Regions from separate parts of the Stenotrophomonas sp. YJH_SMC_29 genome, predicted to be linked through region 2. Evidence: riboswitches for the same ligand, from Rfam matches in the RefSeq annotation. Region 2 holds a riboswitch; the other holds the start of a gene.
What was found. Region 2 has a riboswitch for glycine ahead of AC5P9I_RS15845 (trimeric intracellular cation channel family protein). Riboswitches for the same ligand answer to the same signal wherever they lie in the genome.

Region 1 (11,378 bases), on a different contig from region 2:
CGCAGTTGCCGAAGCTCACGCTGCCGACGCTATGCCTGCATGCACGACAGGACCACCTGTTGTGGCCGCCCAGCGTGGCCGAGCTGCAGCTCTTGTTGCCCGACGCCCGGCACGTATCGCTGGAAGGGCCCCATCTGCTGCTGCAGGCCCGTGCTCACGCAGCCGCAGCCGAAGTTGCTGCATGGATGAGGACGCTCCCCTCCTGACCGACGCTTCAGCCGCGCGCACGCGTACGCGCAGCCTTCTTCGCCGCCGCCTTGCGCACGGTCTTCTTCGCGGCCCGCGTCTCGGCTGCCTTCTTCGCGGCGGCGCTCCGCGAGGCGGCCGTACCCGTCTTCTTGGCCGCAGCCTTCTTCGCCGTCTTCTTTGCGGCCTTCTTTGTCGCGGTCTTGCGAGCCGGTGCCTTCTTCGCCACCGCCTTCTTCGCAGGTGCCTTCTTCGCCGCCGTCGTCTTGGTTGCGGCCTTCTTTGTGGCCGACTTCCTGGCAGGCGCCTTCTTGGCAGCCTTCTTGCTGGTCGCCTTCTTCGCGCCCTTGCGGGCACTGCCGGCGCGCTTGCCGCCGCCGTCCTGCTTGTTCACGGTGGCCCAGGCAATGCGCTCGGCGGTGCCTTCACTCGCGCCGCGATCACGTTCGCTTTCCTCGATGTGCTCGGCCTGGCGCTTCTGCTTTTCGGTGTATGCGGATTTGTCACCACGGGGCATGACGATTCTCCTGTCGTTGTGGTCAGGCCAGCAGGCGCAGCTTGGGCTCACGCGCCCACTGGCGGGTGGCGGCCGCCGCCAGGAATGCCTTGGCGTCTTCTGCTTCGACGATGCCGGGGTCGTTGCCGACCCGCGCCGCCTTCAGCAGCGCCTGGCCGCCCGCGTCGCTGGCGATGGCCTTCAGGTGTGCCCACGCCTGGCTGACGAACTCCAGGGCGGCGCTCTCTTTCGACAACGCCTTTGATGCCTCTACGCTCAGCACCACGGCCACCGCATCGAACACGGCCGATGGCGTGCCGGCCAGTTGCCCATCGGCGGCCTGTACGCTGCCGTCACTGAGCGTGGCGCCTCCCACTTTTGGTGCGACCAGTTTCACGTCTGCACCTGCCTTCCGGGCCGCCTTGCTCAGGCTGGCAATCACGCGCGCGTCGGAGCCTTCGTCGAACAGGATGCCGATGCAGCGACCCTGCAGGGTGGGCTTGTTGCGGCCGATCACGCGCACTTCCGGGGCCGGCGGCATGTCCCGCACCGGGGTAGCGGTTGGCGCGGGGTCGGGCAGTGCAGGCAGGGCCAGGCCATTGGCCACGCGCTGCGCCAGCGTGTCATCGATGTTGCGCAGGTGGCTGACCGTGCGCACCCGCACCTTCAGCGTTTCCACCTTGGACAACTCGAAGACCAGCGCCGATGCCAGGTGCGCCTGCTCCGGCTTTTCCAGGCTGCGGAAGAACATGCGGGCCTGGCTGTAGTGGTCGGCGAAACTCTCTGCGCGGGTGCGGCCCTTGCGGCCATCGTCGGCGCTGGCGTGGCTGCGGAAGCCGGTGGGCGTCTCGCGCGGGGTGTCGTCCTGCAGCGAGCTGGGGTCGTAGGCCACCCGGCCCTTGGGCACCTGCATCTGCATGTGGCCATCGCGCTGATGATTGGCAAACGGGCACTTCGGCGCGTTCACCGGGATCTGGTGGAAGTTCGGGCCGCCCAGGCGCAGCAGCTGGGTGTCCAGGTAAGAAAACAGGCGGCCCTGCAGCAGCGGGTCGTTGCTGAAGTCGATGCCGGGCGGCACGTTGGCCGGGCAGAACGCCACCTGCTCGGTCTCGGCGAAGAAGTTGTCCGGCCAGCGGTCCAGCACCATGCGCCCGATCACCTGCAACGGCACCAGCGATTCGGGAATGATCTTGGTCGGATCCAGGTGATCGAACGGGAAGGCGTCGGCTTCTTCTTCGGTGAACAGCTGCACCGCCAGCTCCCATTCGGGAAAGTCGCCGCGCTGGATGGCCTCGAACAGGTCGCGGCGATGGAAGTCGTTGTCGGCCGATTGCAGTTTCAACGCTTCGTCCCAGACCGTGGACTGGATGCCCAGCTTGGGCCGCCAGTGGAACTTGACGAACGTCGACTCGCCGGCCTCGTTCAGCAGGCGGAAGCTGTGCACACCGAAGCCTTCGATCATCCGCAGCGAACGCGGGATGGCGCGGTCGCTCATCGCCCACATGATCATGTGCATCGATTCGGGCATCAGCGAAATGAAGTCCCAGAAGGTGTCATGGGCCGAAGCGGCCTGCGGGAAGGCGCGGTCCGGCTCCATCTTCACTGCGTGCACCAGGTCCGGGAACTTCATCGCGTCCTGGATGAAGAACACCGGGATGTTGTTGCCGACCAGATCCCAGTTGCCCTCCTTGGTATAGAACTTGACCGCAAAGCCGCGCACGTCGCGTGGGGTATCCACCGAGCCTGCGCCACCGGCCACGGTCGAGAAGCGGGTGAACACCGGCGTCTTCACTCCCACCTCGGTGAGGATGCGCGCGCGGGTATGGCGCGACAGCGAACGGGTCAACTCGAAGTAGCCGTGCGCGGCGCTGCCGCGGGCATGCACGATGCGCTCGGGAATGCGTTCGTGATCGAAGTGGGTGATCTTCTCGCGGAGGATGAAGTCCTCCAGCAGCGTAGGACCCCTCGGTCCCTGCCGCAGCGAGTTCTGGTTGTCTGCCACCGGAATGCCCTGGTCGGTGGTCATTGCCGGGTGGCTGCCGCCGGCCTGGAGGTGCAGCTCGCCGCCTTGGCCGCGATGCAGGTCTTCGGGGTGGGCAGTTGCGCGCTTGCCGGTGGGCTTGCTGGCGGCCATGGACGGTGGCTCCGGATCGTCAAGGGGAGCCACCACACTGGGACCGGTCCCGTTAAACCACGGTCCGGCAAAGGTGAACGTACGGGCAAAAGCAGGCTCGGGTATGCTTGCCGCATGCGAGTCGAGCCCGCCGACATCGAAGCCCTGTTCGACGCCATCCCGGATGTGCTGTTCTTCATCAAGGACCGCCAGGGGCGTTACACCCACGTCAACCAGACCATGCTGCGGCGGCTGGGCCTGCGCGCGCGCAAGGACGTGATCGGGCGTACCGCAGCCGAGATCTACCCGACCGGCCTCAGCGCCGACTACGTCGACCAGGACGCCCGCGTCCTGTCCGGCGAGGTGATCGAGAACCTGATGGAGCTGCACCTGTTCGCCAACCGCGAACCGGGCTGGTGCCTGACCTGCAAGCGTCCGCTGGTGGTTGATGGCGCCATCGCGGGCCTGATCGGCATTTCCCGCGACCTGGGCCAGAAGGACAGCCTGGGCACCCAGTACGAACAGCTGCGGCTGGCGCTGGCCCATCTCAACGCGCACTACGCCGAGAACGTGCGCATGCAGACGCTGCTGGACATCACCGGCTTCTCGCTGTCCAAGCTGGAGCGCAGCTTCCGCAAGGTGTTCCAGATGACCCCGCAGCAAGTGCTGACCCGGCTTCGGATCCAGATGGCCATGCACCTGCTGCATGGCGACGACAGCATTGCCTGCATCGGCCAGGCCTGCGGTTTCAGCGACCAGAGCGCGTTCACCCGCAAGTTCAAGGCTGAAACCGGTTTCTCGCCGCGTGCCTATCGCGCCCGTATCGGCGGTGGTATCGGCGAGCCGGCGCTGGCCTGAGCCGGCTGCTGCGCTGTGCCTATCCGGGCAGGCACGGGACAGGGTAAGGTGTCGCCCCTGTAGCCCGCCGCCAGCCCCGCCGATGCCCAACTCGATTCCGACCGCTTCGCCGTCCCGCCTCGGACATTCGCTCAAGCCCCGCCAGCTGATCATGATGGGCCTGGGCAGCGCCATCGGCGCCGGCCTGTTCCTCGGCTCGGGCGTGGGAGTGCAGGCCGCCGGGCCGGCGGTGCTGGTGTCCTATCTGGTGGCCGGCGCGCTGGTGATCATCGTCATGAACGCGCTGGGCGAGATGGCGGCGGCCAAGCCGACCAGTGGCGCGTTCTCGGTCTATGCCGCCGATGCCATGGGCGCCACCGCGGGCGCCACGGTGGGCTGGCTGTGGTGGGTGCAGCTGGTGATCGTGATCGCCGCCGAAGCGGTGGGCGCGGCCGGGCTGCTGGCGACGGTCTGGCCGGCCGTACCGGTGCCGATGGCGGCGTTGGCCTTCATGCTGTTCTTCACCGCGATCAACCTGCTGGGGGTGAAGAACTTCGGCGAGTTCGAATTCTGGTTTGCCATCCTCAAGGTCGCGGCGATCCTGGCGTTCATCGCCATTGGCGTGGCGCTGCTGATGGGATGGCTGCCGCAGGTGACCTCCCCGGGCCTGAGCAACTTCACCGAACACGGTGGTTTTGCACCGAAGGGCCTGGCCGGGATCGGCGCGGCGCTGCTGGTGGTGGTGTTCGCCTTCGGCGGCACCGAGATCGTGGCCGTTGCCGCAGCCGAGACCGAAGACCCGGAGCGCAGCATCGCCCGGGCCATCCGCACCGTGGCCTGGCGCATCCTGGTGTTCTACATCGGCTCGCTGAGCGTGATCATCGCGGTGGTCCCGTGGACCAGCGAGGCGCTGAAGTCGCCCTTCGCCGCCGTGCTGGACATTGCCCGTATTCCGGGCGCGGGCACCGCCATCACCCTGATCGCGGTGATCGCGCTGCTGTCGGCGCTCAATGCCAACCTCTACGGCGCCTCGCGCATGATGTACTCGCTGGCGCAGCGCCGCGAAGCGCCGGCCGTGCTGGGCTGGACCGATCCGCGCCAGGTGCCGGTGATTGCCGTGCTGGCCAGCGTGCTGTTCGGTTTCGCCGCCACGGTGATGGAACTGCTGTTCCCCGACCGGGTGCTGCCGGTGCTGCTGAACATCGTCGGTTCCACCTGCCTGCTGGTGTGGACGCTGTCGCTGGTGTCGCAGCTGGTGCTGCGCCGCCGCGCGGATCGGCGTGGCACCCGGCTGCCGTTCCGCATGGCCGGCTTCCCGTGGCTGACCTGCTGTGCACTGGCGATTCTGGCGCTGATCTTCGGCCTGCTGCTGAGTGAATCGCACACGCGCCTGCAGTTCCTGTCGATGGTGGCGCTGACGGCCACGATCGCCGCCGGCAGCGCCATCGCCCGGCGCATGCGCGAGGCTTGATGGGGGGTGCCGGCCGGCGGCCGGCACTACCACGGGGGCTGCACATCCGCCGTGCCATCCTGATCGTGTAGGCCGTCAACGGCCTGTCGACCAGGAGTACCGCATGCTGCGCAGCCGTCCCTTCCTGATGTTCACCGGCCAGGCCGAGGCCGCGCTGGCCCTGTACGCCGAAGCCTTTGCCGATTTCCGCCTGCTGGCCCTGCAGCGCCATCCTGACGGTGCCGGCGCTGGCGTGTCCGGCCAGGTCCGCCAGGCCATCTTCCTGCTCGGCGGTACCCACTACCTGTGCTTCGACAGCCTGGACGTGCACGATTTCACCTTCTCGCCGTCGATCTCGCTGTTCGTCGAGTGTTCCGGTGCCGAACAGTTCGAGCGCGCGGCACGCGTGCTGGGCGAGGGCGGGCACTGGCTGATGCCGGTGGGCGAGTACGATTTCAGCAACCGCTACGGCTGGGTGCAGGACCGCTTCGGCGTATCGTGGCAGTTGAGCCTGGGGCAGATGCCGGACCCGTGATTATTGTGGGTGTGGACCTTGGCCCACACGCCCTTATGAGAACGGCCCGCTTTCGCGGGCCGTTTTGTCATCCGATGCAGCGGGGAATCACGCCTCGACTTCATCATCCTTGTAGGCATCGACCGGGATGCAGGCGCACATCACGTTCTTGTCGCCGTACACGTTGTCCACGCGCGCCACCGGCGGCCAGTACTTGCTCTGCTTCAGGCTGGCCAGCGGGAAGGCGGCCAGCTCGCGCGGATAGGCGTGGGTCCACTCGCTGGCGGTCACCGCGGTGGCAGTGTGCGGCGCGTTCTTCAGCGGATTGTCCTCGCGGTCCAGCCGGCCGTCTTCGATCGCGGTGATTTCCTCGCGGATCTGGATCATCGCGTCGACGAAACGATCCAGTTCGTGCAGCGACTCGCTCTCGGTCGGTTCGACCATCAGCGTGCCCGCCACCGGGAAGCTCAGGGTGGGGGCGTGGAAGCCGAAGTCGATCAGGCGCTTGGCCACGTCCTCGGCGCCGATGCCGCTGGTCTTCTCCAGCGGGCGCACGTCGAGGATGCACTCGTGGGCCACCAGGCCGTTGCGGCCGGTGTACAGCGTCTTGAAGTGCGGCGCCAGGCGCTTGGCGATGTAGTTGGCGTTGAGCTGCGCGACCTGGGTGGCCTTGCGCAGGCCTTCGCGGCCCATCATCGCGATGTACATCCAGCTGATCGGCAGGATCGAGGCGCTGCCGAAGCTGGCCGCGCTGACCATGCCGACCGGACCGTTGTCACCCAGCTTGCCCGGCAGGAACGGCGCCAGGTGCTCCTTGACCGCGCACGGGCCGACGCCCGGGCCGCCACCGCCGTGCGGGATGCAGAAGGTCTTGTGCAGGTTCAGGTGCGATACGTCCGAACCCCACTTGCCCGGCTTGGCCACGCCGACCAGCGCGTTCATGTTGGCGCCGTCGGTGTACACCTGGCCGCCGTGCTTGTGGATGATCTCGCAGATCTCGACCACCTCTTCCTCGAACACGCCGTGCGTGGACGGGTAGGTCATCATGATCGCGGCCAGGCGGTCGCTGTACTTCTCAGCGTTGAGGCGGATGTCTTCGACATCGACGTTGCCGTTGGCATCGGTCTTGGTCACCACGACCTTCATGCCGCACATCTGCGCCGAGGCGGGGTTGGTGCCGTGCGCCGAGTCCGGGATCAGGCAGATGTCGCGATGGCCTTCGCCGCGCGAGCGGTGGTAGGCGCGGATCGCCAACAGGCCGGCGTACTCACCCTGTGCACCCGAGTTCGGCTGCAGGCTGACCGCATCGTAGCCGGTGCATTCGACCAGCATCGCTTCCAGCGAGTCGATCAGTTCCTTGTAGCCCAGCGCCTGGTCGGCCGGCACCAGCGGATGGATCTGCGAGAACTCCGGCCAGGTCACCGGGATCATCTCGGCGGTGGCGTTGAGCTTCATCGTGCACGAGCCCAGCGGGATCATCGTGCGGTCCATCGCCAGGTCCTTGTCGGCCAGCGAACGCAGGTAGCGCAGCAGTTCGTGCTCGCTGTGGTGGGTGTTGAACACCGGATGGGTCAGGAACGCGGACTGGCGCAGCAGGCCGGCCGGCAGTGCGTCGGCGGTGCTGGCATCCAGCGCATCGATGTCGGCCTGCGCGCCGAACACGGCGGCCAGCGCGACCACGTCGGCGCGGGTGGCGGTCTCGTCCAGGCTGATGCCGACCGAGTCGCTGTCGATCGCGCGCAGGTTGTAACCGGCGGCGCGTGCCTTGGCGTGGATCTCATCGGCATGCACGCCGGTGATGTGCAGGGTATCGAAGAAGTCGCCACCGACCTGCACGCCGGCCTTGCGCAGCGCCGCGGCCAGGATCGAGGCCAGGCGGTGGGTGCGGCGGGCGATGCGGGTCAGGCCTTCCGGGCCGTGGTAGACGGCATACATCGAGGCCATCACCGCCAGCAGGACCTGTGCGGTACAGATGTTGGAGGTGGCCTTCTCGCGGCGGATGTGCTGCTCGCGGGTCTGCAGGGTCAGGCGATAGGCCGGGTTGCCCTGGGCATCGATGGAGACACCGATCAGGCGGCCCGGCATCGAGCGCTTGTAGGCGTCACGGCAGGCCATGAACGCGGCGTGCGGGCCGCCGAAGCCGAACGGCACGCCGAAACGCTGGCTGTTGCCGACCACGATGTCCGCGCCCCATTCGCCGGGTGCGGCCAGCAGGGTCAGCGCCAGCAGGTCGGTGGCCACGGCCACCAGGCCGCCGCGTGCGTGCACGGCCTCGACCAGGGCCTTGTAATCGCCGATCTGGCCGAAGGTGTCCGGGTACTGCAGCAGCAGGCCGAAGGCTTCTGCTTCCAGTGCCTCGGCCGGGGTGCCGACGCGCAGCACGATGCCCATGGGCTCGGCGCGGGTGCGCAGCAGTTCCAGGGTCTGCGGGTGCACGGCATCGTGCACGAAGAAGGTGTCCGACTTCGACTTGGCGGAACGCTTGGCCAGGGTCATCGCTTCGGCCGCTGCGGTCGCTTCGTCCAGCAGCGAAGCGTTGGCGATTTCCATGCCGGTGAGGTCGGCGCACAGGGTCTGGAAGTTGATCAGCGCTTCCATGCGGCCCTGCGAGATTTCCGCCTGGTACGGGGTGTAGGCGGTGTACCAGGCCGGGTTTTCCAGGATGTTGCGCAGGATCACGTTCGGCGTGTGGGTACCGTAGTAGCCCTGGCCGATGAAGCTGCGCAGCACGGTGTTCTTGTCGGCGATCGCACGGATCTTCGCCAGTGCCTGCACTTCGGTCATCGATTCGGGCAGTGCCAGCGGTGCCGGCGACTTGATCTTGGCCGGCACGATGGCATCGGTCATCGCATCCAGCGACGCGTGGCCGACGACGTCGAGCATCTGCGCGATCTCGGCATCGTTGGGGCCGATGTGGCGCTCGACGAACGCATTGTGGTGCTCGAGCTCACGCAGGGAAGGGGTGTTCTGGGACATGGCGAAGGATCCGTCAGGAAAGGGCACACGCACGGGCACAAGCCGCCGGTCGGCGGTCTGCGGGGCGCCCCTCTGTCCTTTTGCCTGAGAGTTTGGAAGCGCGGAAAACCGCGGCTTCGTGCCCCTTCGGCGCCGGATCGAACCGGTCTCTCCAGAGTTCTGTTACGGGTGGTATCGGGCCTGAGCGATTACGGGCGTTGCGCCTTCGGCAGCGGTGTTCCGCTTCTCCCACCGTGTTGCCTGCCGATTATAGCCCGTTGCGGGCCCGCCGGCCGCCTCCGGGGCCGGCCGCCGCGCCTGAATGGCCGATGGCCCGGCCATGCGTTTTGTGCACCGCTGCATGGCATCGGGCGCAATCCCCACCTATCATGGCTGGATACCCGAATTCATCTGGCGCCGTCCCTGCAGAAGGGGGACCGGCGCCCGCCGTGCGTGCCACGCATGGCCCTGCCGGACGCCTTCATCATGACCGCCGCTGCTGCTCCCTCCACCCGCCGCATGGCCCTGCTGCTTGCCGGCCTGGCCATGTTCGGCCCGTTCTCGATCGACACCATCTTCCCGGCCTTCCCGCAGCTGGCGCAGCGCCTGGCGGTGGACGAGGTGGCGGTGCAGCAGACCATCAGCGTGTACCTGCTGTTCTACGGCCTGATGAGCCTGGCGCACGGCCCGCTGTCCGATGCGTGGGGCCGCAAGCGGGTGATCCTCGGCGGCCTGGTAGTCTTCGCCGGCGCCTCGGTGGGCTGCGCGCTGTCCACCGACCTGACCACGCTGCTGGCGTTCCGCGCGCTGCAGGGCCTGTCTGCGGGCGTCGGCATGATCGTCGGCCGCGCGGTGATCCGCGATCTCTACCATGGCCACGATGCGCAGCGCTTGATGAGCCAGGTATCGATGCTGTTCGGCATCGCACCGGCGATCGCGCCGATCATCGGCGGCTGGATCCTGCTCAGTGGCGCGGGCTGGCCGCTGATTTTCTGGTTCCTGGTGGTGTTCTCGCTGGTCCTGCTGGTCGCCACCGCACGCTACCTGCCGGAGACCCATCCGCTTGCAGCACGTGTGCCGCTGTCGCCGCGCGTGCTGCTGCGCGACTACGTGCGCATCGGCTTCAACCCACGCTTCCTGCGCCTGGCGCTGGCTGGCAGCATCGGCTTCGGCGGCATCTTCCTCTACATCTCCTCGGCGCCGGTGTTCGTGATGCAGCACCTGCACCTGGGCGAGGGCGGCTTCGCCTGGCTGTTCATTCCCACCATCGGCGGCATGACCACCGGCTCGTTCCTTTCCGGGCGCATGGCCGGGCACACCACGCCCACCCGGCAGGTGTCCATCGGCTTCGGCCTGTGCGCGCTGTCGGTGCTGCTGAACGTCGGCTACGTGGCGCTGTCGCCGCAGTTCGTGCTGCCGTGGGCAGTGCTGCCGATCTTCCTCGGTGGCATGGGCATGGCGCTGATCTTCCCGATCCTGGCGCTGGCGGTGCTGGACATGTACCCGCACCAGCGCGGCCTGGCCTCGTCGCTGCAGGCGTTCGTGCAGCTGATGATCAGCACCGTGGTGGCCGGCGTGGTGTCGCCGCTGCTGAGTGCCAGCCCGCTGCACCTGGCGTTGGGCCAGGCCGGGTTCTTCGGCGCCGGCTTCGTGTTCTGGTACTGGGAACACCAGCGCGAACGCGCGGCGCAGGCGGCCTGCACGGGCCATTGAGCAGCACGCAGGGGTAGGGCGGGCGGTGGCGCCCGCAACGCTTGCGACGGGAAATCACCGGGCTAGGCTGGGCACTCCAGCCAGCCGGTGCGCGGATGCACCACAGCCAGCCGATCCGATGCCGTTGCATGAGGTTTCCCGATGGCTGCGCAGCAGACCTACCGCCTGTTCGAGGTGGCGCTGAAGGAGCGCCGCGTTCTTTCCCCTTCCCTGGATCGCATGGTGTTCACCGGTGCCGACGTGGCGCGGATGAAGACCGAAGGCCCGGACCAGCGCATCAAGGTGTTCTTCCCCTTGCCTGGCCAGCGGGTGCCGCAGGTCCCCAGCGGTGCGGACTGGTACCGGCGCTACCGGGCGCTGCCGGATGATCAGCGCCCACCGATGCGCACCTACACACTGCGCCAGTTGCGCGCCGAGCAGGGCGAGGTCGACGTCGATTTCGTCCTCCACGGCGAGACCGGGCCAGCGTCGCGCTGGGCGATCCACGCACGCCCGGGCGACCGGGTGCTGCTGCTGGCCCCGGACGCCGACTGCGCCGACAGCAGCGAGGGCTGGGAATGGAAACCGCCGGTCGGCGTCGGCCAGGTGCTGCTGGTGGCCGATGAAACCGCGCTACCGGCGGTGGCCGGCATCCTCGAGGAACTGGCGGCCAGGGTGGATCCGCCGCGCACGCTGGCGCTGCTGGAAGTGGCCCAGGCCGGCGACGCGGTGCGCCTGAAGGCACCGGCCACGGCCGAGCTGGTCTGGCTGCCGCGCGGGCGGGCCAGCTACGGACAGCCGCTGCTGCAGGCGGTCCAGGCGCGCCTGGCCGCCGCTCCCGGCGGGGTAGCGGGGGAGGCGCTGGAGGAGATCGACGTCGATACGCAGATCCTCTGGGAACAGGCCGATTCCCGCGTGGCCGGTCCGCTGTATGCCTGGGTGGCGGGCGAGGCGGGGGCGGTGATGGCGATCCGGCGCCACCTGCTGCGCGCGTGCGGGCTGGATCGCCGCGCGATCACCTTCATGGGCTACTGGCGGCAGGGCAGGGTGCTGGATTGACCGTGTCGAACCGGGGCCGCGTGAAACGGCCTGGCCGGCGGGGTGGGTTATCCTTGCGCCCCCCTCGCCGCGGTAC
Region 2 (11,378 bases):
CCGTCCAGCCGCACGCGATACGCAGGCGTCATCGCACCCTCATTCGACGAAGGCCTTCGACGCGCCGTACTCCCACTGCCACGGCACGCCCGTATCGCCCAGCACGAACGCCACCAGTGCCGGGAAGGTGGCCTCGGCCCGCACATCGTTGCCCAGGATGACCACGCAGCGCTGGTGCCGCTCCACGCACACCAGCGTGTTGCCCACCGCATCGTCGTGGCCGCCCTTGTAGAACCCTGCGCCCTGCGGGCCGCGGAACGTCACCACGCCCAGGCCGGCGGCCAGACCCTTGTGCTGCCGGGCCGCAGGCAGCTCTGGCTGCAGCGTGGGAAACTGGCTGGCGGTGGTGATCGGCAGCTGCGGCCGCACCAGCTCCCTGCGCATTGAAGCCGACAGCCCGTCGCCGCGCACGTAGCCGGCGGCGAAGCGGGCCATGTCGGCGATCGTGGTGTCCATCGAACCGGCCGCACGCACGCGGCTGCGTTCATCGTGCGGCACCGTATCGCCTTCGGCGGTCCAGCCGTCGGCCAGGTTGCCGGCGAAGTCCGCGCGCCACGTCATGCTGGTGCGCGTCATGCCGAAGCGGTCGAAGATGCGCTCCTGCATCAGCGTCCCCACGTCCTGGCCCAGCCGCCCGCGTTCGATCACGAACTGCAGCAGGATCAGTCCGTCGCCGGAATACCCGTAGCGGGCGCCCGGGTTGAAGTGGAACTTCAGCCGGCCATCCGGTTCGAGAAAGCCGAAGTTGGCGAAACCGCTGGCGTGATTGAGCAGCAGGCGCGGCGTGAGCTGGCGCCAGCGCGCATCGCCGGCCAGCACGCTGTAGTCGGCGTACTTCTTCGGTTCGGGCGGATACGCCGGAAGCGGTTTGTCCAGTGCGGTGGCAATGCTGGCGTCCAGCTGGATCGGCGTGTCCTGCGCCAACTGCGCGACCAGGTGACCAAAGGCCATCTTGGTCAATGACGCGGCGTACATCACGGTGTCGGTGCGCAACGGCTCGCCCGTGGCGTTGCGTTCACCATAGGCGGCCACATGCACGACCTTGCCGCCATCGACCACGGCCAGTGCCATGCCGCGCGCATGGGCGGCCCGCATCAGGCGCTGTGCTTCGGCATCGATGCGGGCGGGCGAGGGCAGTGGAGGCGGCGCGGCCAGCACGGCCAGCGGGAGCAGCGTCAGCAACATCAGGACTGCACGGCGCATGCGTGGAACTCCTGGCGGGACCGGGCGGATGCTACGCCAGCCAGGTCCCACCGTCATGGGCCGGAGGTCAGCCGGGCCGGCGCAGGCAGATCCGCGCCGCCCCCGCACCGATGTCCACCTGGCCGCCGCGCATCGCATCGGCACCGAGGATCAGCGCCGGTCGTGCCTCCAGGCCGATCGCCTTGAACACCGGCAGTTCGCTGATCCGGACCTCCATCGAAGGGTGCTGCCAGCCGCCGCCGTTCATGCCGGGCAGGGTGTACAGCCAGGTGGCCTGCGCACCGCCACCCAGGCCTTCGGTGCCCTTTGCACGCAGGCGCACCCGTGCATCGCTGCCGTCGGTGCGCAGCCCCAGTGCGCGGGCGGCTTCGGCATTGAGTACGGTCTGTGCCGCGCCGGTATCGACCACGGCGACCGCCTCAACGCCCGGCGTGCCCAGCGTCAGCATGATGAAGCCGAACTGGTGCAGGCCAGCGCTGCGCCCGGGCAGTGCATTGGGCTGGCAGCCCGGTCCCTCCAGGTTCAACCGCCCGGGCGTCCACAGCGCCAGCTGCTCGCGGCCGAAATCCCAGCGGGTGTCCCAGCGCCCGGTCAGATCATTGCCGATCAAGCCGTCGATCGCCGGGTCATCGTCTTTCGCCAGGGAGGACAGATCGACCTGCATGCCACTGGCATTCAATTGCCAGCTTCCCAGTTGCCACGCCGTGCTGCGCATGCGCTGCAGCCGGGCCGCGTTCGCGCTGGCACCCTGGGCCTGCGACACGGCCGCTTGCGCATCGTCCAGGCCATAGCGCCGGACCACGCGTGCATCGACCAGGGTTGCCCCGGCGGCACTGTCGACCACAAAGCGCAGCGGTTCCGCGCGTCCGTCCAGCGAGACGGCCACCGCCGGGTGGCCGCCCTGCATCCACATCGGCAGGACGTGCTCGGGGGCGTCGGATGCCCACGCGGGCAGCGCGGCAGCAAGCAGGGAGAGAAGGATGAGGCGCAAGGGAAGGCTCCGCAGTGATCATGGGGCGACCATTGGCGCGCTGCGGCGTATCGCAGGAATATCAGTGTTGATACCGTCCTGATACAGACCTGCCCGATACTGTCTGCATGAGTACTTCTGCCCGTGTCATCGTCGTCGATGACGACGCCAGCATCCGCGACGCCATCGCCGATTGCCTGCTGCTGCACGGCTACCAGGTGCGCGTGGCGGCGGACGCCACTGCGCTGGACGTGCTGCTGCAGGTCGAACGCCCGGACGTGATCATCCTGGACTGGATGATGCCCGGCGAAGATGGGCTTTCGGTCTGCCGGCGGTTGCAGGCGCGGGCCATTCCGATCCTGATGCTGTCTGCGATGGGCAGCGCACCCGATCGGGTCATCGGCCTGGAGATGGGCGCCGATGACTACCTGGCCAAGCCGTTCGATCCCCGTGAGCTGCTGGCGCGGGTGCGCGCGTTGCTGCGTCGCCAGCACAAGCTGCGCGCCCAGGTGCCCAGCGAGCTGCGGTTTGCCGGTTGGCGGCTGCTGCCCGAACAACGGCGCCTGCTGGCGCCGGATGGAAGCGAACTGGTGCTCAGCCGCGGTGAATTCAGCCTGCTGCTGGCGCTGGCCGAGCGGCCCGGGCGGGTGCTCGGCCGCGAGCAGCTGCTGCAGCTCAGCCGCGGCGAATCCAGCGACACGGTCGATCGCGCAGTCGACCTGGCGGTCAGCCGGCTGCGCCGCAAGCTGGGGCAGGCCGCGCCGGGTGCCGAAGCCCTGGTGCAGACCTCGCGCGGTGAAGGCTACCGCTTCGATGCCGCGGTACAGGTGCTGTGAGCGGCCGGTGGTCCACTGCACGCTGGATCGCGATGCTGGCCCTGGCCAGCTTGCTGCTGGCGACCCTGGTCAGCGTGGCGGTGGTCGGCTGGATGCCCCGTCCCGCGCCACCGCCGATGCGGCTGGACCAGGCCATGCAGGTGCTGCGCGGCGAACGGGAGGCCGCGCCGCTGGGCCTGCATCTGGCCCGCCAGGACGGGCCCCCGCAGGGCAGCGCCAGCGGCTGGCTCACGCAGTTGGCGGCGTTGCAGATGGGACTGCCGGCGAAGGACGTGCGCTGGGTCTGGAGCGGGCAGGGCAAGGCGCCCGACGTGCAGGTCATCGAGGGCGGCGCGGTGCTCGATGCGACCGCTCGGGCCGGTGTACTGAAGGCGCAGTCGGCGGTATTGACCGCCATGCAGTGGCCGCCGTTCGAACTGGGCGTGCGCCAGGCCGATGGACGTTGGCAGGTGGTCGGCAGCGATCACAGCGATCTGGCCGCCTGGCGCCGGCAGGTGATGCTCGCGCTGTTGGGCGGCGCGGTGTTGCTGGCGCCGCTGGCGGCATGGGCGTCGATACGGCTGGGGCGGCCGCTGCGCCGCCTGGCCGAAGCCAGTGCGCGTGCCGACCTGCAGGCCGAAGTGCCGTTGCCCGATGATGGCCCACGCGAAGTACAGGTGCTGGCCGCCGCGATCAGCACCGGTCGCCAACGCCTGCGCGCGCAGGCGCAGGAGATGACCCACATGCTGGCAGCAGTGGCGCACGACCTGCGCACACCCCTGACCGGTCTGCGCCTGCGCGCCGAGTTCGCGCCCGCGCCCCAGGCGGCGCGGATGGTGGCGGACATCGAGCGCATGGACGCGATGATCGAGCAGGTGCTCGACTACGCACGTGGCGAACTGCAGCCGCCGCAGATGCGCGCGCTGGATCTGGCGGCCCTGCTCGAGGACTGCGTGCAGGCGGCGCTGCTGCGCGGGGTGGACATCGTGCTGCAGGGCCCGGACACGTTGCCGTGGTACGGCGATGCACTGCTGCTGCGGCGCGCGGTCGACAATCTCATCGACAACGCCGCGCGCTACGCGGGGGCCGTGGAGCTGCAGGTGGCCCTGGCCGGCCAGGACGTGCAGCTGGATGTGATGGACCGTGGCCCCGGCATCGCCGAGGCCGACCGCGCACGCCTGCTGCAACCCTTCCAGCGCAGCGAGAGCTCGCGCAGCCGCACCACCGGCGGGGCCGGGCTGGGGCTGGCCGTGGCCGCCAACGTGGCCAGGCGACATGCCGGCCAACTGCAGCTGCTGCACCGTGAGGGCGGTGGGCTGATCGCACGCCTGCTGCTGGGAAGCACTGGCTGAAATTCACATCCGATTTGCCTGGCTCAGCCATCCTGCAATATAGTTAGGCACCTAACCACATGCGGACGCCAGATGATCGAAGCCAAGCACCGCGCTCTTCTGGCAGAAGCGCAGCGACGCGGCCACGCCAACATCGCGCCGCTGCACCTGTGCTTCCAGCTGCTCTCGTTGTCCTCGTCGATCGATCGCGACTGCGCCGCGCGGCTGGCACCGCATGGGCTCAGCGAGGGCCGCTTCATCGTGCTGTTCCTGTTGCACGGGGCCGGTGGCGCACTGCCGCCGCACCTGCTGGCCGAGCATGCCGGGGTGACCCGCGCCACCATCAGCGGCCTGCTCGATGGCCTGCAGCGTGAAGGCCTGCTGCAGCGTCGCAGCGATGACGGGGATGGCCGCCGTGTGCAGATCGTGTTGACTGCACCGGGAAAGCGCTTGGCCGAATCGCTGTTCGAGCAGCACACGCACTGGATCAGCGGCCTGTTCAACGGCCTGGACGCGGGTGAACAGCAGCAGTTGTCGCAGCTGCTGCACAAGGTCTGGCAGCACACGGACGCTGGGCGGGAATCCGCAGCATGAGCACGCCCGTTCCTGCGCAAAGGCTGCGTGCACTCAACAGTGGCAGCGCCGCTGCCACCCATCTGGCCGAATGCCTGGCCGTGGATTTCGCCGCGCTGCTGCAGGTGGTGGCGCCTGCCCTTGAGCCGGAAGCGCTGCAATGCATGCGCGATGCCTCAGGCAAGGGCATCACCCAGCGCATGGCGCTGGCGGCGCGGTTGCTGCACGAAGCCGGGCAGGGGGATCCTGCGCGTTGGCAGGCGCATGTCTCAGACACGGTGCGCGGCTGGGCCTGCTACCTGATCGGCAGCGATGCCGGCGCGACGCTGCCGGCCAAGCTGCAGGCGATGCGTCCGCTGGCTGACGACCCGCACTTCGGCGTGCGCGAATGGGCGTGGCTGGCGCTGCGTGCCGACATTGTTGCCGCACCCCTGCAGGCGCTGGCGTACCTGCAGCCATGGACGCAGGAAGCATCGCCGTACCTGCGCCGCTTCGCCTGCGAAGCGCTGCGCCCGCGCGGCGTGTGGGCCACGCATATCGCGCTGCTCAAGCGGCACCCGGAACATGCATTGCCGCTGCTGGAAGCGCTGGCCAACGACCCGGAGCGCTACGTGCAGGACTCCGTGGGCAACTGGCTCAACGACGCCGGCAAGACGCAGCCGCAGTGGCTGCGTGCGTTGTGCGCGCGCTGGCAGTACGAACACCACAGCGACGCCAATGCCTACATCCGCAAGCGTGCACTGCGCTCGCTCCGGTAGTGCCGGCCGCTGGCCGGCACCCCCCGGACCTTCAAGGAAGAAGCAGCATGTCGCACACCTTCATCGAGCGCTATACCGCCACCCCCGCCTGCACCCCGGACGCGCATGGCACATGCGCCGGTCACCCGGACGCGGTAAACAGGGCATTGCCCATGTCCATCCGCAGGGGAGTTGATCATGCAGAGCACGCTCCAGGTCACGCTGTTCGGCCCGCTTGGCGACAGCCCGGCATTGCAGTTGCCGGGGCTGGAAGGGCCGTCGGTGGCCATCCCGGAAGCGACCCTGCGGCGGTTGGTCTCCGATCTCTATACAACGCGCTCCCTGCTCAACCCCGAGCAGCTGGACGAGGCCAGGCAGGAGCTGGACCGCGTCCTGGATCGCTGGGCGGACATCCACGAAGGCCTGCTGCTGGACGTGGAAGTGCATGGCAAATGACCGACGTTGCGTGGCTGCCGCCACGGAGGCAGCGCTGGAGCCCACCTCGCTGAACCACGTCCCCAGTTGCGGATGAAACATTTTGCACTGCGCAAAAGCTGTGCTATCAATAGATCCCATGAACGCAGCCGCTACCCGCTTTTACTGGTATTACTTTCCGAAGCCACTGGCGGAGGAAGGACTGCGCTCACCCTGAAGAAAGCTTCAGACGCATTCCCGAAAGCCGCCAGCGAACCTGGCGGCTTTTTTCATGTCGCCACGCTGGGGACCCCCAACGTTCCGGAGATCTCCCCCAATGCCCCCGCACACCGACGACCTGCGTATCCGCACCATCGAACCGCTGACACCGCCCGCCCAGCTGCTGGCGATGCTGCCCTGTGACGATGAAGCTTCCGACACCGTCAGCGCCTCGCGCGCGGCCCTGCACCAGATCCTGCACGGCCGTGACGACCGCCTGGCCGTGGTGGTGGGCCCGTGCTCGATCCATGATCCCAACGCCGCCATCGAGTACGCCCAGCGCCTCAAGCCGCTGCGCGATGCACTGGCCGGCGAACTGGAAATCGTCATGCGCGTCTACTTCGAGAAGCCGCGCACCACGGTGGGCTGGAAGGGTCTGATCAATGATCCGGACCTGGACGGCAGCTTCAGGATCGACAAGGGCCTGCGCATCGCCCGAGGCCTGCTGCGCGACATCAACAAGCTCGGCCTGCCGGCCGGTGTCGAGTTCCTCGACGTGATCTCGCCGCAGTACATCGCCGACCTGGTGGCGTGGGGCGCGATCGGCGCGCGTACCACCGAAAGCCAGGTGCATCGTGAGCTTGCCTCGGGGCTGTCGTGCCCGGTCGGCTTCAAGAACGGCACCGATGGCAACGTCAAGATCGCCGCTGACGCGGTGGGGGCGGCGTCCAATCCGCATCACTTCCTGTCGGTCACCAAGCAGGGCGGCACCGCCATCGTGTCGACCACCGGCAACCCGGATTGCCACGTGATCCTGCGCGGCGGCAAGCAGCCGAACTATGACGCAGGCAGCGTCGGCGAGGCCTGCCAGGTGCTGGCCAAGGCCAAGCTGCCGACCCGGCTGATGATCGATGCCAGCCATGCCAACAGCCTGAAGAACCCGGAAAACCAGCCGAAGGTGATCGACGACATCGCCGCTCAGCTGGAAGAGGGCGAACAGCGCATCGTCGGCGTGATGATCGAGAGCCATCTGATCGGTGGCCGCCAGGAACTGGTGGAAGGCCAGCCGCTGGTCTACGGGCAGAGCATCACCGATGGCTGCATCGACTGGGATACCACGGTGACGGTGCTGGAGCGGCTGGCTGCGGCCGTGCGCGCCCGTCGTGAAGTGAAGGTGTCCGAAGCCGCCTGATGGAAGCCGCTTGAGTGCGGCACGTGTGTGGATGGCGGCCAGCGCCTGCGGGGGTGCGGCCGCGATCAGGGCCGGTCGGAGTTGGAGACCGGCCCGTCTGCACCGGTGATGCGCCTGGCGCTGCGCATGAGCGACAGCGCCAGGTCCATCGCCGGGGTGGTGCGGGTCCCGGCGAACACGATCCTCAATGCACTTCGTCGTGGTACACGAACTTCGGCATTTCCCAGCGGTAGTGGATGGCCAGCAGGCGCAGCGCGAAGCCGCCGCCCAGGCAGCACAGGATCGCGGTGGCGTCGGCCACGCCCCAGTGCAGCAGCAACAGGTACGCCGCGCCGGTCAGCAGCGCGATGATCGCGTACAGCTCCTTCTGGAAGATCAGCGGCACCTCGTTGCAGAGGATGTCGCGCAGCACGCCGCCGAACGCGCCGGTCAGCATGCCGGCGATCAGCACGATCGGCATCGCATGGCCGGCTTCGCGCGCGATCGAGCAGCCGATCAGGGTGAAGGCGATCAGGCCCAGTCCGTCGAGCACCAGGAACGTGCGGCGGAAGTGGTGCATCCAGCGTGCGACCCAGGTGGCGATCAGCGCCGCGCATACGGTGAAGCCCAGGTACTCCGGATGCTTCACCCAGCCCAGCGGGTAGTGGCCGAGCAGGATGTCGCGCAGGGATCCACCACCGAGGGCGGTGACGCAGGCGATCATGACCACGCCGAACAGGTCCATGCGGCGGCGGCCGGCGGACAGTGCGCCGGTCATGGCTTCGGCGGAAATGGCAATCAGGTAGATGATGGACAGCAGCATGGGACAGACTCCGGGCGCGGTGGGGCCGGCCATGCGCGACGACCGCCACTGCCTGCGCAATGACGGGATGACGATGACCGGTGCCGCTCCCGCTGTCCTTTTGCCTGAGAGTTCAGCGGCATGGGCCGCGTGCCCCTTCGGCGGATCGTCCCGGGCGTGCCCGGTGACCTCTCTCCAGCTCGGCGAGTCGAATGCATGGTTGGTGGGATTCCAGCCCACCGGCCTGAGCGATCATGGGAGCCTGCGCCTTCGGCGGGCGCCAGCGCGGCGCCTCTCTCCTGCATTCGGGCGCCAGTATATCCGCTGCAGTGCAGCACGGCATAATCCGGGCATGGCCCCGTCCCTCCGCCCGTGGTTCCTGTACCTGCTCGAATGCCGCGATGGCAGCTATTACGCCGGCATCAGCACCGACGTGGACGCGCGTTTCGCCGCCCACCAGGCCGGCAAGGGCGCACGCTATACCCGGGCCCGGCCACCGCTGCGCGTGCTGGCCGTGCGCGAGTACCCGGACCGGGCCGCCGCCTCACGCGCCGAGTGGCAGCTCAAGCAGCAGCCCCGCGAGCGCAAGCTGGCCTGGCTGCAGGAACCGGTCGAGACGCTTCTGTAGATCCACGCCCTGCGTGGATGGGCTACCCGGCCCATGCGATGATCGCCCCGCGCCCAGAGTTGGAGACCCGGATGTCGACGATCGCCCTGCTGTTCGCTCTTTCCGCAGCAACGAGCCCTGCCGCCGACCCGGCCACCCTCGCGGCCATCGAAGCCACCTGCCACGACTACGTCGATGGCCAGCTGGAGGCCAACCCGCAGCGGGTCGCCCACTCCTTGCATCCGGACCTGGCCAAGCGCGCGGTCCTCGGCGATACACCCGACGAACGCCTGGGCCTGCGCCGGATGTCGAAGGAAGAACTGGTCTCGTTGACGAAGCAGGGCGCGTTGAAGACCCCGAAGGATCAATGGGATCGCCGCTGCACGGTGCTGGACGTGACCGGCAACGCGGCCTCGGCGCGGCTGGAAACCCCGTGGTTCGTCGACTACTTCCACATGGGGCGCTTCGGCCAGCGCTGGGTCATCGTCAACGCGCTGTGGTACCCGAAACCGAAGGCGCAGTGAGCGATGCGTGCCGCCGGCAACGCATGGATCTCCGTCGTCGTCCTGGTCGCGGGTGTCGCGCTTCTGCCTGGCCTGCTGTATCTGCTCGGGCTGGCGCTGGTGGATGGTCGGCCGAAGCCGGCGGACCGCGTGCCCAGTGGTGTGGCCGCATGCAGCGGTGAACCACGGGCGGGATACCAGCCGATGAATCCCTGGCACTTCACTGCCCAGTTCTTCGACAAGGACGGAATGAAGAAGAAGGTGCCTGAAGTGGAGCGGGAGGCCTTCTGGATTGCCCGGCGCCACCTGTGGCGGCAACCACAGCGCGGCATGCTGCGCTGGCATCTCAGCAGTACCGCATTGACGATCTGGATCACCCGGCATTGGAGTACCGCGCAGATTGCCGATACTGCGAGAAAGGAGGATTTCTGCCGGACCTGGTCGAAACGGCGGGTCCCCGGTGGCCCGATGAGCAAGTAGAGCCTAGAGCCACGCCATGCGTGGAGGGTGTTGACGGGGTCAGTGCCCTTTCCTGCGGAAAGGGAACCGACCGCGCCGCAGCCGGCCAGCGGCCGGCACTACCGTCGGGGGCGACGGTCTTCCTGGTCATCACCGAAGATGATGCGCGCACTGCGCTGGTAGCTCCAGTACGCCACGGCCCAGTTCAGCAGCACCACGATGCGGTTGCGGAAGCCGATCAGGAAGAACACGTGCGCGGCCAGCCAGAACCACCAGGCCAGCACGCCGGACAGTTGCAGCCGTCCCAGGTGCACGATCGCGGCCATGCGGCCGATGGTGGCCAGGTTGCCGTAGTCGGCGTACTTGAACGGGCCGGGTGCGGGCGTGCCGTGCAGGCGTGCGCGGACCACCTCGGCCACGTACTTGCCCATCTGCTTGGCGGCGGGCGCCACGCCGGGAACCGGCTTGCCGTCGGCCTGGCTCAGTGCGGCCAGATCGCCGGCCACGAACAGCTCCGGGTGATCGGGCAGGGTCAGGTCCGGTTGTACCGGCACGCGCCCGGCGCGATCCAGCGGCACGTCCAGCGTGCGCGCCAGCGGTGACGCCGCCACGCCGGCGGCCCAGACCACGGTGCGCGCCGGCACGAACTGGTCACCGAGCGTGAAACCCTGGCTGTCGATGTTGCTCACCGGGGTCCCGGTCAGCACTTCCACGCCCAGCTTTTCCAGCTGCCGGCGCGCCTTCAGCGACAGCACTTCCGGGAACGAGGACAGCACGCGTGGGCCGGCCTCCACCAGCCGCACCTTGGCACTGGCCGGATCGATATGACGGAACTCATTGCGCAGCGTGTGGCGTGCAATCTCGGCCAGGGTGCCGGCCAGTTCCACACCGGTCGGGCCGCCGCCGACGATGGCGAAACTCAACCACGCCGCCTTCCTTGCAGGGTCCGGTTCGGCCTCGGCACGCTCGAATGCCAGCAGCAGCTTGCGGCGCAGTGCGATGGCATCGTCCAGCGTCTTCAGCCCGGGCGCATCGTCGGCCCACTGATCGTTGCCGAAGTAGGCGTGGGTGGCGCCGGTGGCCAGCAGCAGGCTGTCGTAGTCCAGCGTGCTGCCATCGGCCATGCGGATCTGCCGGGCCTGCTTGTCGATGGCCACCACTTCGCCGAGGCGGACTTCCACATTGCGCTGGTGGCCGAGGATGTGGCGCAGGGGTGCAGCGATATCCGGTGCGGACAGGCCGGCGGTGGCCACCTGGTACAGCAGCGGCTGGAACAGGTGATGGTTGCGGCGGTCGACCAGGGTGATGCGTATGCGTTCGCGGGCCAAGGCACGGGTGGCCCAGAGACCGGCAAAACCGCCGCCGACAACGACCAGGTGGGGAACGCGCTCGCGACTCATCGACTCACTCCAGTGGGGGCATTGGGGGAAGCGCCTGGCATCTTCGCACGGCGGCCACCTGTCACGTCAGCGACCGCCCGGATCGGCGATACTCGGGTTCAGGCAACGGCCCGTGAGGAGCCCATGAGCGAACCGGAAAAGCGCATCGCCCTGTTGATCGACGCCGACAACGCG

Region 1: linked by a shared signal. The riboswitch ahead of gcvP (aminomethyl-transferring glycine dehydrogenase) and the one ahead of AC5P9I_RS15845 (trimeric intracellular cation channel family protein) in region 2 are both predicted to bind glycine.

Annotation. Positions count from the first base shown of each region.
Region 1 covers NZ_JCAFUK010000001.1:560,187-571,564, reverse strand. The annotation lists gene AC5P9I_RS02725 (alpha/beta fold hydrolase) at 1-206, shown strand, start outside; gene AC5P9I_RS02720 (hypothetical protein) at 215-703, opposite strand; gene AC5P9I_RS02715 (catalase) at 726-2,816, opposite strand; gene AC5P9I_RS02710 (helix-turn-helix transcriptional regulator) at 2,931-3,653, shown strand; gene AC5P9I_RS02705 (amino acid permease) at 3,736-5,103, shown strand; gene AC5P9I_RS02700 (VOC family protein) at 5,207-5,617, shown strand; gene gcvP (aminomethyl-transferring glycine dehydrogenase) at 5,705-8,572, opposite strand; glycine riboswitch at 8,635-8,737, opposite strand; gene AC5P9I_RS02690 (multidrug effflux MFS transporter) at 9,038-10,264, shown strand; gene AC5P9I_RS02685 (siderophore-interacting protein) at 10,406-11,302, shown strand.
Region 2 covers NZ_JCAFUK010000015.1:38,276-49,653, reverse strand. The annotation lists gene AC5P9I_RS15890 (serine hydrolase domain-containing protein) at 40-1,203, opposite strand; gene AC5P9I_RS15885 (pepsin/retropepsin-like aspartic protease family protein) at 1,271-2,194, opposite strand; gene AC5P9I_RS15880 (response regulator) at 2,302-3,009, shown strand; gene AC5P9I_RS15875 (sensor histidine kinase) at 3,042-4,340, shown strand; gene AC5P9I_RS15870 (MarR family winged helix-turn-helix transcriptional regulator) at 4,413-4,913, shown strand; gene AC5P9I_RS15865 (DNA alkylation repair protein) at 4,910-5,650, shown strand; gene AC5P9I_RS15860 (hypothetical protein) at 5,828-6,085, shown strand; gene AC5P9I_RS15855 (3-deoxy-7-phosphoheptulonate synthase) at 6,381-7,454, shown strand; gene AC5P9I_RS15850 (hypothetical protein) at 7,520-7,642, opposite strand; gene AC5P9I_RS15845 (trimeric intracellular cation channel family protein) at 7,639-8,256, opposite strand; glycine riboswitch at 8,341-8,444, opposite strand; glycine riboswitch at 8,458-8,547, opposite strand; gene AC5P9I_RS15840 (GIY-YIG nuclease family protein) at 8,588-8,863, shown strand; gene AC5P9I_RS15835 (nuclear transport factor 2 family protein) at 8,935-9,366, shown strand; gene AC5P9I_RS15830 (hypothetical protein) at 9,370-9,825, shown strand; gene AC5P9I_RS15825 (NAD(P)/FAD-dependent oxidoreductase) at 9,924-11,204, opposite strand; gene AC5P9I_RS15820 (NYN domain-containing protein) at 11,328-11,378, shown strand, end outside.